3 regions of the Janthinobacterium sp. SUN118 genome follow, and region 3 is predicted to be linked to each of the others. Evidence: predicted binding sites of a transcription regulator. Region 3 holds the regulator's gene; each other region holds the start of a gene.

What was found. Region 3 encodes FNR, which switches genes on or off when oxygen is low (the NO sensors DNR and NnrR bind a similar motif). Its sites were predicted from a motif close to TTGATNNNNATCAA; they were not measured.
Region 1: the regulator FNR is predicted to act here: its motif matches at 1,865-1,878, upstream of cqsA (alpha-hydroxyketone-type quorum-sensing autoinducer synthase).
Region 2: the regulator FNR is predicted to act here: its motif matches at 2,386-2,399, upstream of O0880_RS15655 (universal stress protein).

The regions. Positions count from the first base shown of each region.
Region 1 is NZ_JAPUBV010000001.1:965,138-969,363, forward strand. Features, by position in the region: gene O0880_RS04400 (response regulator) at 1-517, opposite strand, end outside; gene O0880_RS04405 (HAMP domain-containing sensor histidine kinase) at 521-1,846, opposite strand; gene cqsA (alpha-hydroxyketone-type quorum-sensing autoinducer synthase) at 2,012-3,256, shown strand; gene O0880_RS04415 (MarR family winged helix-turn-helix transcriptional regulator) at 3,267-3,734, opposite strand; gene O0880_RS04420 (GIY-YIG nuclease family protein) at 3,954-4,226, opposite strand, start outside.
Region 2 is NZ_JAPUBV010000002.1:896-5,121, reverse strand. Features, by position in the region: gene apaG (Co2+/Mg2+ efflux protein ApaG) at 31-405, shown strand; gene O0880_RS15665 (hypothetical protein) at 434-769, opposite strand; gene O0880_RS15660 (murein transglycosylase A) at 759-1,862, shown strand; gene O0880_RS15655 (universal stress protein) at 1,894-2,331, opposite strand; gene O0880_RS15650 (MFS transporter) at 2,468-3,772, opposite strand; gene O0880_RS15645 (enoyl-CoA hydratase) at 3,852-4,226, shown strand, end outside.
Region 3 is NZ_JAPUBV010000002.1:706,431-710,656, forward strand. Features, by position in the region: gene O0880_RS18855 (response regulator) at 1-1,675, opposite strand, end outside; gene fnr (fumarate/nitrate reduction transcriptional regulator Fnr) at 1,926-2,684, shown strand; gene O0880_RS18865 (FixH family protein) at 2,809-3,333, opposite strand; gene ccoG (cytochrome c oxidase accessory protein CcoG) at 3,389-4,226, opposite strand, start outside.

The sequences.
Region 1 (4,226 bases), on a different contig from region 3:
GCAGGAAGAATTCGCGCTGCAGGGCGACGATTTCCTGTTCCAGGATGTCGAGCGCGTCATCGTCGCTCTTCTTGATGTAGCGGTCGATCAAGCCCCGGTTGAAGGCCGTCACGGCCACTTTCTCGTCGGCCGCCCCCGTAAATAGAATCTTCTTGCACGGCAAGTCGCGCACGGCCTGGCAAAACTCGAGGCCGTTCATCTGCGGCATTGAATAATCGACCACCAGCACGGACGGCACGGCAAAGCGCTGCGCCTGGCCGCTGATGCGCCAGATGCGTTCGATGTCGAGCGCCACGTTGCACTGGTCGGGCGGCAGGTTTTGCGTGTCGAAATTGACGTGCAGCGGCGTCTCGCCCAGCCGCGTGCTGTGGCGCAGCCAGTGCAGCGCGCTGCTGGTGTCGTGGAAGGTCTTGCGCGCCAGGCCCGGATCGAGCTGGAACGCCAGGCTTTTCAGGAAGGAATCGCTGTCGTCGATCAATACGGTCAGGGTCGGATGGGTGTAGACGGGCAGTTGCATGCGTCACCTCGCGCGGTGGATGGATGGAAAACGGTTGGGCCTGGGCCTGGGCGTGGCCAGCGGCTGCGGAAACTCCAGCACGAAGATGGCATAGGCGCCTTCGCGCGCCACGCAGCTGATGCGTGCATGCCACGCTTGCATGATTTGCCGGCACAGGGCCAGGCCGATGCCGCTGCCGTTGTGCGCGGGATAGGAATAGAAGCGGTCGAAGATCAGCGGCAATCGGCTGGCCGCGATGCCGCAGCCCGTGTCGATGAACAGCAGGCGCGGCATGGGACGCGCGCCATCGATGACGATGCGCACGCGGCCCTTGCCGGCGCGCTGGATGCCTTTCAGGGCATTGCGCAGCAAATTCAGCAAAATCACCACGCACAGCTCGGACTGGCCGGGAAAGCTGAAGTCGGTGCGCAGGTCGACCTTGACGATGTCGCGCTGCGCCGTGCTGGTGAACGGGTAGCGGCGCAGCACGGCGACGACGCTGTCGTGCATGTCCACCGTCTCGTTCGCCTCCAGCTTGCGGTTGACGGCGCTGGCGCTGAGCAGGAACAGGTCGATCATGTGGTGCATATGGCGCACTTCGAACTGGATGCGCGCCAGCGCTTCCAGGCTGGCCGCGCCCGGCTGCACGTCGTCGGCATCGCGCCGCAAGCCGCGCTGCAGGCCGCGCACGTTCGCTTCGACGCTGACGAGCGGCGTGCGCAATTCGTGCGCCACGCTGCCCAGTCCGGCCGCCAGTCCCGCCAGTTTTTCCTGCGCGCCCACATGACGGCCCACCTTGACCACGGACAGCACGGCGATCGTGAACCAGTGCACGGGCAGCTGCTGCAAGACGTCGCGGCTGAGCAGAAAGGCGGGTTCGCCAACGACGGCAAACGCCAGGCAGGCCAGCAGGGTACCGCTCAGGTAGGCCAGCATGGCGATGCGCGTATCGAAGTGGAACAGCACGATCAGCGCCACCAGCAGCGAATGCACCCACAGGGTTGAGGCGTGGTTCATCAGGAACATATACGTGAAGAAAAAGGGCAGTTCGAACGTCAGCCCCAGGAACAGGTACACGCTGAAGCCCATATTGCTGAAGCGCCCCGGCCACAGCGCGGGCAGGAACAGCAGCGCCGCGATGGTGCGCAGCGGCAACGATTCGTAGGGTTGCGGAAAGACATGCTGCCACAGCGCGTAGTACAGGGGCATGCCGAGCGCGCCGATGACGGCCAGCGTGCGCACCTGGGCGCGCCGCGTGGGCGTGTGTTCGATGGCGTCGTGGAAATGCAGGAAAGGCTGGAGGATCTTGCCTTGCCACCGTTTTCCGGAAGGGGACTGCGCATGCATCATGGTCGGGGGACGTGTTCGTTGAGGCGAATCAAGACAACATCATCGGCGTGTTCCTCCGGAAAAAGAGATATATCGCCATAACTGTTGAGATGGATCAATCACTTGCCGAATGGCTCGCGCATGTTGGACGCGGTAGTTCCCCCCGCAACCATTCCAGGAGTCCCCATGCCGAACGCCCTTTTCCCCCTGCCATCGAGCAAACTGCGCGCCGAACAACACTTGCCGGCCTTCGTGCGCGCGCGCATGGACGAGCACTATGTCGAGCGCATCGAGAAGCTGCTCGGTGGCGAACATTTACATGAATGGCAAGCCATGCCGGCCCGCGCGGTCATGTTGGCGGGCAATGATTACCTGAACATCGCCGGCGAGGCGGCGCTGCTGGCGGCCCAGTCCCGCGTCCTGCAGGGCGGCGGCGCCATGCTGATGTCGTCCGTGTTCCTGCAGGAAGGCAGCCGCCAGCACCGCCTCGAACGCAAGTTCGCGGATTTTCTCGGCAGCGAAGCCTGCGTGCTGGCGCAGTCGGGCTGGGCCGCCAATGTGGGCTTGCTGCAAAGCCTGGCCGGCCCCGGCATCCCCGTGTACCTGGACATGCTGGCGCACGCCTCGCTGTGGGAAGGCGTGCAGTCGGCGCAAGCCGCGCCCGTGCCTTTCCTGCACAACGATGGCGCCCACCTGCAGCGCCAGCTGGACAAGCATGGCCCCGGCATCATCGTCGTCGATGCGCTGTACAGCACGAACGGCAGCGTGGCGCCGCTGCCGCGGATGGTGGAGATCGCCGAGCGCAGCGGCAGCATGCTGATCGTCGACGAATCGCACTCGCTGGGCACGCACGGGCCGCAGGGCGCCGGCCTGGTGGTGGAGCTGGGGCTGGCCGAGCGCGTGCATTTCCGCACGGCCTCGCTGGCCAAGGCGTTTGCCGGGCGGGCCGGGCTGATCACCTGCTCGGCCCGCTTCAAGGGCTATTTTCTGTCCGCCTCGCGCCCGGCCATCTTCAGTTCCTGCCTGCTCGAACATGAACTGGCGTGGTTCGACGCCGCGCTCGATTTCATCCGCGCCGCCGATGCCCGCCGCGCCGCTCTGCGCCGCCACAGCGTGCAGCTGCGCCAGGGCCTGGCCGATCTCGGCTACAACGTCAGCGACGGCACGCAGCAGATCATCGCGCTGGAAGCGGGCAGCGAGCCCGATACCCTGATCCTGCGCAAGGCGTTGGAGCGGCACGGCATCTATGGCGCCGTCTTTTGCGCGCCGGCCACGCCGAAGAACCGCTCGCTGGTGCGCCTGACCCTGAACGCGGGCTTGCGCGAGGATGACTGCGCGCGCGTGCTGGCGGCCTGCGCGGCCATCCGCGAGGAAACGGGCATGGCGCGCTGGCCGTCGACGCGGCGCCTGCGCAAGCTGGCGCTGGTGTAAGGGGAATACGTCAGCCGCTGACGGGCTGGTTGCCGGCGATAGTGCCCAGTAGCATGGACAGGGGCGCCAGCTGTTCGGCGCTGGCATGGCCCAGCAATTCCTGGCCCAGCGCCTGCGCCGTCGCATTCGCGTGCGCCAGCAAGTCCAGGCCCGCGGCCGTGATGGCGGCATAGCCGACGCGCGCATCGCGCTGGTCGGCCTGGCGCGCCACCAGGCCGATTTTTTCCAGCGGCATCAGCGAGCGCGTGATGCCGGACGCCGTCAGCGCCAGGCGCTCGGCCAGGTCGATGCGGCGCAGGCGCCCGCCGGGGGCGCGCTGCAAGTGGTACAGCAATTGATAATCGCCAAAGCTCAAGCCATGCAGGTTGCCCAGGGTGCTGTCGAAGCGGCGCACCAGCATGGCCTGGGCGCGCGCCAGGCGCAGGCAGAAGTCCAGCGCGCTGCCGCCGTCCGGCGGCTGGGAAGTGTGATCGGTCATGGCGGTCCTTTGTATAGCCTGCGTAGTGCTTGAGTGCGCAAGTGTAACGCATGGCCGCCGAGCGTCTATCGCGGCAGGGAGCGTCTGCTGCTGACAGCGCATCAGGAGCCGGGACAAGGCGTGAGGAGGACGCGTGACGAGCCATGCGACGACGATCAACGCAGTCTCCGCTTCTGGAGGGCGGCAGCAGCGGAGGCATGCATCTACCGGGATAGGCGCTTAATACAGTGCCTGCCCCTGTTCCAGCAGTTGCGCCCGGTGCAGCGCCAGCAGGGCGTCGAGCTCGGCGTCCGCATCGACGGCGCGATCGTCGTCCGGCTGGACGGTGTCGATGATGGCAAGGCGGAAGGCCGCTGCGCCATCGCGCCGCCAGTCCGCCTGCAGGCGTGCATTGCGGTGCGTGCCCAGCGCCAGTTCGAAGCGGTGCCGGTTCAGCGCGCCGGGTGCGTTGCGGCTGCGTTCGAGCAACACGCAGCCGCTGGGAAGGTGCTG
Region 2 (4,226 bases), 710 kb from region 3:
ATGACTGGCAATGTCTGAATAGGAACGATGATGGCGACTTATGAATTTACGGTAACGGTCAAGACGCAGTACCTGCCTGAGCAATCGGCGCCCGAGCAGGGCCGCCATGTGTTCAGCTACACGATTCGCGTCGTCAACACGGGGACCGTCGGCGCGCAACTGATTTCGCGCCACTGGGTCATCACGGATGCGAATGACAAGGTGGAGGAAGTGCGCGGCCTGGGCGCCGTCGGCCACCAGCCGCTGCTGCAGCCGGGCGAGCAGTTCGAATACACGAGCGGCACCATGCTGGCCACGCCGCAAGGCTCGATGCGCGGCGAGTACTTCTGCGTGGCCGAAGACGGGCACCAGTTCGTGGCGGCCATTCCGGAATTCGTGCTGTCGCTGCCGCGCACCCTGCATTAAGAGCGTCAGGCCTGCGGGCCGTCGCCTGTCATTTCAGTTTTTCAGTGGCGTTTTTTTCTTCGCTCACTTGTTTGCGTGCTGGCGGCGTGGGTTTCTTGCCTGAATACATGGTCCACCAGACAATAAATACCAGCAAGAAGAACGCCACCAACGCCTCAATCATCAAGATCCACATACGCACCCCTATGTTATTTACTCGCAGCTTCCATACCCGCAGCGCATTTACACGCGGTAGTCTACTCGTTTCAATCGGCGCCGTCGCGCTTGCCCTTTCTGCCTGTACCACGCCGCCCACGGCGCCCGCTGCCGCCGGCGGCAAGGCGCCCGCCATCGCCCCGAGCGTCGTCAAGCCCGTGCCGTCCAAGCCCGGTACGCCTGAAGCGAAGGATGCCACGGATGCGGCGGCGCCCACGTTCGTGCCCGCCAAGTTTGCCGCCTTGCCTGGCTGGACCCGCGATGACTTGCGCGCCGCCTGGCCTGCCTTCATGGCTTCGTGCGGCGTGCTGGTGAAGCGTCCCGACTGGAAGGAATCGTGCACGATCGCGCGCCAGGTGAATGCCGACAGCGACAAGGCGATCCGCCTGTTTTTCGAAACTTTCTTTGTGCCAAATCAAGTCGTGGCCGCCGATGGCGTCAATACTGGCTTGGTGACCGGTTATTACGAACCGTTGCTGCATGGCGCGCGCAAGCGTGGCGGCCCATACCAGACGCCGCTGTACAAGGTGCCGGATGACCTGATTTCGGTGGACTTGGCCAGCGTGTATCCGGAACTGAAAAACATGCGCCTGCGCGGCAAGCTGGTCGGCAAGAAAGTCGTGCCATACGCGACCCGCGCCGATATCGAGCGGGCCACGTCCGTCACCGGCAAGGAGTTGCTGTGGGTTGATGATGAAGTGGAGGCATTCTTCCTGCAAGTACAGGGTTCCGGTCGCGTACAGCTGACCGACACCCAGGAAACCGTGCGCGTGGCGTATGCGGAGCAGAATGGCCATCCGTACAAGTCGATCGGCCGCTACCTGGTCGACAAGGGCGAGCTGACCCTGAGCCAGGCGTCCGCGCAGGGCATCAAGGCATGGATCGCCGGCCATCCCACGCGCAAGGATGAATTGTTCAATGCCAACCCCAGCTATGTATTCTTCAAGGAAGAGCGCTTGCCCGATCCGAAGGTGGGGCCGAAAGGCGCGCTGGGCGTACCGCTGACGCCGCAGCGCTCGGTGGCCGTCGATTCGCGCTTCCTGCCGCTCGGTGCGCCCGTCTTCCTGTCGACCACGCAAGCCAATAGCGATATCCCCATGCAACGCCTGGTGATGGCGCAGGATACGGGCGGCGCCATTCGCGGCCCCATCCGTGTTGACTACTTCTTTGGTTTTGGCGCGGAAGCGGCGGAGAATGCGGGCCGCATGAAGCAGAGCGGCGCCGTGTGGGTGTTGCTGCCCAAGCAGGCGCCGGCGCGCTAAGGTTGCCTTGGCGGCGCCGGAAGGTGATGGTTTAGCGCAGGACCATGACTGGCAGGTGGGTATGCGCCAGCACTTTCTGCGTCTCGCTGCCGACGAACAGCTTGTTCAAGCCCTTGCGTCCATGCGAAGCCATCAGGATGATGTCGCAATGATAGGTTTGCGCCGCGTTGACGATTTCTTCGTGCGGGCTGGGCGAGACGGCCACGACGCCCTCGAAGGGAATGCCCGCGGCGCGCGCGGCAACGCTGATCTTGTCGATGGCGCGCTGCGATGCTTCCTGCATTTGCTGTTCATACAGGCTGGCGTCGAGCACGATGCCGCCGTCCGCCATCGGCGAAAACGGGAACGGCTGCACCACGCTGATGGCGATCAGCTTGGCCTTGTTCAATTGCGCGAAGGTGATGGCCGTTTCGGCGGCCTTGTCGGACAGCGGCGAGCCGTCGGTGGGAAATAAGATGGTGTTAAACATGGCGTGCTCCTCAAGTGATGTCAGACAGCTTATGGATTTACCTCAAGCAAAACCTTGATGTAAATCAAACCTCGCAGGCTTAGACGTGAATAGTGTCGTCAAGGCAATCTTTCACAGTGTATGCCCGTTCTTCGCTTCAGGTGCGCACGCTACGCAGCGGCGTGCCCCACACCATGGCAATGGTCAGCGCAATGCTGCCGGCCGCAATGCAGGCCAGGCCGCTGCGCACGCCGAAGTGTTCGGCCACCCAGCCGGCGGCCAGCGCGCCCAGCGGCGCCGTCGCCACCGTCAGGAAGCGCATGGTCGAGGTCATCCGGCCCAGCATGGGATCCGGCGTGACCTTCTGGCGCAAACCCAGGTAGGGAATAAAGAACAGCATCACGCCGCAATCGAAAAAGAACATCAGGATGGCATAGGCCACGGCGCTGGCGGCCGCGCTGCCGAATAGCAGGGCAGGGATGCATGGCGTCAACGCAAAGCATAGCGAAGTCGACGCCAGTCCGATCAGGATGGTACGGCCGGCGCCGTAGCGGCGCGTCAGCGGCTTGACGATGAAGGCGCTCAGCAGCACGCCGGCGCCGCCGAGCATCTGCGTCATGCCCAGCACGCCCGGACTCATGCCCAGGTCGCGCGTGGCAAACAGGACCGTCAAGGCCATGCTGGCGTAAAACAGGAAATGCCAGATGCCGGCGCCCCAGGCCAGCGCGCGCAGCAGTGGCTCGCGCCAGACAAACAGCAAACCGTCGGCGATGTCGCGCAGGGCGTGCTTGTCGGATGGCGCCGGTCGCGGGTCGCGCACGCTCATGGCGCGCAGATTGCATACGGAAACAAGGTAGCCGCACGCCGTGCACAGGATGGCGACCGGTGCGGACAAGACTTGCACCAGTACGCCAGCCAGGCCGGGGCCGATCAGGCGCGAGGCCGATTCTGTCGCGGCAAATTTCGACTGGGCGTCGATCAAGCCATCGCGGCCCACGAGGAAGGTCAGAAAAACCTGTTCGGCACCGCCGCCCACGACGAAGCCCGTGCCGATAATGAATCCCACTATATATAACCAGGGCATCGATAGTACGCCGCACCAATACGCGACGGCCACGCTGGCCAGGGCCAGGCCCGACATGGTTTCGCTGAACAGCATGATCGGGTGTTTGCTGCGCCGGTCCAGCAGCACGCCGACGGGCAGGCCAAAGAGGGCGAACGGCAGCGCCTGCAGGGCGACCAGCAGGCCCATCTGTTCCGGTGTCGCATGCAGCAGCAGTACCGCGCACAGGGGCAGGGCCAGCGAGGTGATCTGGGCGCCGAAGCAATTGAGGCCATTGCTGAACCACAGGCGGCGAAAATTGACGCTGGCGGCGCTGCCGTCGCCGCGCAGGCGACTAGCGCAAGACTGGAGGAAAGAGGAGAGAATTTGCCGCTCAATATAAGTGGTGATCAGGCTCACAATAATAGCAGCGCGCCTGCCGCGCCGCTGCCATTAGCCGCTACAATCGTCGCTACCGTGTTCATCCAGAGGAGACCATATGCAATACGAAGACCTGATCATCGACATCCAGGACAAAGTGGCGGTTATCCGCCTGAACCGCCCGAAGGCGCTCAACGCATTGAACGACAATATGATGAATGAGCTGGGCGATGCCTTGCTCAAATTCGACGCGGATGACAATATCGGCTGCATCGTGCTGACGGGCAGCGAAAAAGCGTTTGCTGCCGGCGCCGATATCGCGGCCATGGCCGACTATACATATCCAGATACTTTTACGCAGGGCTACATCAGCCGCAACTGGGAGCATATCTTGCGCGTGCGCAAACCAGTGGTGGGCGCGGTGGCCGGCTATGCCTTGGGTGGTGGCTGCGAACTGGCCATGATGTGCGATTTCCTGATCGCTGCCGACAGC
Region 3 (4,226 bases):
AGAAGGCCGTAAACAGCTGGGCCTGCTGCTGGGCCGTCATGCCGATGCCCGTGTCGCGCACTTCGAAGCGCAGCCAGGCCCGCTCGTTCCTGCTTTCGGCCAGGCTGACGGCCACCACCACTTCGCCGCTCTCGGTAAACTTGATGGCATTGCCGGCCAGGTTGACGAGGATTTGCTGCAGCCGCTGGGCGTCGCCGACGAGGCGGCGCGGCACGTCGGGTTCGACGGCGATGGCCAGCTCGAGTTCTTTCTCGCCGGCATTCATGGTCATCGTCGTGGCGAGGGTATTCATGACTTCATCGAGGTCGAACTCGACGGGAGACAGATCCATGCGGCGCGCCTCGATCTTGGAAAAATCGAGCACATCGTTGAGGATGCCCAATAACGACTGGCCCGCCACGCGTACCATGGTCAGGTACTTGCGCTGCTCGGTGTTGAGCTTGGTATTGCCGAGCAAATACACCATGCCCAGCACGGCATTGAGAGGCGTGCGGATTTCATGGCTCATGTTGGCCACGAAATCGCTCTTCGCGCGGTTGGCCGCCTCGGCCCGGTCGCGCTCCTGCTCCAGCTCCGCCGCGCGCGCCTCGAGCTCGTGCTGCAGCCGGTCGCGCTCGCCCATCAGGCCGTTGAACGCCTCCGTCAGCTCGCCGATCTCGTCGCGCTGCTGCACCGGCACGGGGGTGAAGCGGTTGCCCGAGGCGCGCAGCGACAGCAGGGTGTCGCGCAGGCGCACCAGCGGCGACAGCAGGCGCACGGTGACCCAGCCCAGCACGGCCGCGGCCAGCAGCGAGGCGCAGATGCTCCAGAGTACCAGCCGCGACAGTACGCCGTTGAACGGCTCGAACGCGTCGGCCACGGGCAGCGAGGCGGCCAGCAGCCAGTTTACGGATTTCAATCGCTTGAAGCTGTTGACGGCCGTGATGCCGCGGCTGTTGGTGCTGACCATGCTGCCTTCGCCGTCTTCCTTCAGCAGCTGCGTGGTGGTCTGGTTGGCGTTCGGCGCGCGCGGCTGCAGCAGGCGGCTGGTATCGGGGTACAGCACGTAGCGCGGCACGGCTTCGCGCGTGAGGATGAAGTAATAGCCGCTCTTGCCCACCTTGGCCGTGCGCAGGTGGCCCAGCATATTGTCCTTGTACAGGCGCAGCACGCCGATCACGATGCCGGCCACGGCGCCGTTCTTGTCCAGCACGGGCGCGACCATCTGCACGATGGGCAAGTGGCTGGTCTTGCCCAGCATCGGTTGCGTGATCATCGCCTGTTTCGTGCGCATGACGGTATGGAAGTAATCGCGGTCCGTCACGTCGGTGCCGTTGCGTCCCGGCACCTCGGGCACGTTGGCCACCACCTTGCCCTGCGTGTCGAGCACCAGCACGTCGTCGAACAGGGCCAGCATGGCGCGCTGCGTATAGTACTCGCGCAATGCGCCGGCGTCGGCCATGAGGGCGGGCGGCTGGTGGCGCGCCGTCTGGGTGATGATGTCGAGCAGCATCGCCAGCTTGTCGTCGAGCTCTTCGGCCGTGCGCTCGATCAGGGCCGTTTGCTGGACCAGCAGTACTTGCGTGAAATCGTCGCGCATGTGCTTGACCTGGATCATGGTGACCAGGGCGATCATGGCGATCGAGGTCAGGCTGGTGGCCAGCGCGACTTTTGCTTTAATGCCGAGAGGCTTCATGATTTCCTTTTCAGTCCCCGAAGGGACAGGCGGCAGATAATGCTGTCAGGAATTTTCCTATCAATACAGCAACTTGGCAAGCGCCGGCCGCGTAAATTCCCGCCGTCAAAGCAGCAATTGACGATGTTGCCATAAAATTAAATGCAGGACGTCGTTTATTCAGCGAAATTAGCGTGAATGACGGGGAAAATGGCACAGGCAAGCGCGCTATGCAGTAAACTTGTTGTTGCATTTTCAAAAAGGTAATGACATGACAGAAGCGCTACTCTCTCCAGCCTTGCCCGCCGTGAACGTGGAAGCGTTGCGTGCGCGCTGCTCGACGTGCAGCATGCATCAATTGTGCCTGCCGATGGGCCTCGACGTGGGCGACATGGACAGGCTGGACCAGATTATCGGCCGTCGCCGCAAGGTCGCGCGCGGCGCCTCGCTGTTCCGCATCGGCGACTCGTTCCAGAACCTGTACGCGATCCGCCTGGGCCACTTCAAGACTTACCAGATCAATCCGGGCGGCGAAGAGCAGGTGACGGGCTTCCAGATGGCTGGCGAACTGCTGGGCATGGACGCCATCAGCGCCGACCGCCACCACTGCAATGCCGTGGCGCTGGAAGACAGCGAAGTGTGTGAAATCCCGTTTTCCAGCCTGGAACAATTGCTGGGCAATATGCCCACCCTGCTGCGCCATTTCCACCGCATGATGAGCCAGGAAATCACGCGCGAGCAAAGCGTGATGCTGTTGCTGGGCAATATGCAGGCGACGCAGCGTTTTGCCGCCTTCATCGTCAACCTGGCGTCGCGCTACGAGGCGCGCGGCTATTCGGGCAGCAACTTCCAGCTGCGCATGTCGCGCGAGGAAATCGGCAACTACCTGGGCCTGACCATCGAGAGCGTCAGCCGCTTGCTGTCGAAGTTCAAGAAGGAAGGCTGGCTGCGCGTGTCGAACCGCGAGATCGAGATCCTGCAGCCGGCAAAATTAAAAGCCATTACGGCCGGCACCGACACCTGCAAATAACGGCACCGTCAAAACCTGCTGCGCGTCGCGCTTTGCGGCTTGCGTTGCGCGCTGTACACCGGCACAGCTGCGCTTCCCGGCCGTCCATCACTGGCGCCCGCCACGGTTTTCCCCGGCGCTGGCCTTATAGTTCCTCGTCCGCATGCAGCGCGATGCTGCGCTGCGCGGGCCAGGTCCAGATGCCCGACAGGCGCCACTCGCGCGTATTGTTTTCCACCAGCACCTGCCAGCGGCTGCGCTCGAGCATCGGCAGCGCCACCGAGAAGTTGCCCATGGCGTCGGGCTGCACCAGCAGCTTGATATCCTTTTCCGGCAAGGTCGCGTGCGCCAGGTGCAGCTGCAGCGGCGCCTGGTACGCCTTGCCGAAGCTGTGCACGGAGCCCGTCAGGCGTGCTTGCGCCACGTCGTACGCCAGGCTGGTCGACATGGCCAGGTTGCTGGCGGCCGTATCGCGCCGCAAGTCCTGGTTGATGGCCTTGCCCTGCTTGTAATAGTCGCCCACCACCAGCGCGTCAGGTTGCGTAAACGCGATATAGCCCATGAAGCTGCCGACGACGACGGACAGCCCGGGACCGATCATCAGCAGCCATGGCCAGCGGTGCTTGTACCAGGGCGCGGCGGGGGCTTGCAGTTTCAGACTGTCGGACATTGTTTTCTCCTTGTGACGGCGGCAAGAACACGGGGATTCCTGCCGCCTTTCCTGTTTAACGTGGCACGATGAACACGGCGCTTTCGCGCACGTGCAGCGACGGGTCGTCCAGCGACTGCAGCTCGATCGTGATCTTGTTCGAGCCCTTCTCTCCCACGCCGTGCGGCACGCGCAGGCGGATCGGCCAGCCCAGCGTTTCCGTTGCCTGCAAGGTCACTTCATCGCGCGTCAGCAAGGTCAGGCCCGGCAAGCCGGCAACGCTGATCCTGAAGCTCTGGCTTTGCTCCGAAGTGTTCATGATCTGCAGGCGGTAGACGTTCTCGATCATGCCATCTTCCACTTCGCGCCCCATCGAGCCGCGGTCGCGGATGACGTCCATCTTCAGCGGCGTGCGCAGGGCCAGCGAGGTACACACGGCGATGATGATCAGGGCCAGGATGGAGGTGTAGATCAGCACGCGCGGGCGCATGGCGCGCTGGCGGATCTGCTTCGAGTCGAAGTTGTTTTCCATCGCATGGTCGGTACTGTAGCGTACCAGTCCGCGTGGCCGGTCGACCTTGTCCATCACGCTGTTGCAGGCATCGACGCAGGCGGCGCAGCCGATGCATTCATACTGCAGGCCGTTGCGGATATCGATGCCGGTCGGACACACCTGCACGCACAGGGTACAGTCGATGCAGTCGCCCAGCTTGTCGTTGTTGCCGGCCTTCTTGCTCAGCGCACCGCGCGGTTCGCCCCGCTTGGCGTCATAGGTGATGATCAGGGTGTCCTGGTCGAACATGGCGCTCTGGAAGCGCGCGTAGGGACACATGTATTTGCACACCTGCTCGCGCAGCCAGCCCGCGTTGCCGTAGGTGGCCAGGCTGTAGAACAGCACCCAGAACCATTCCCAC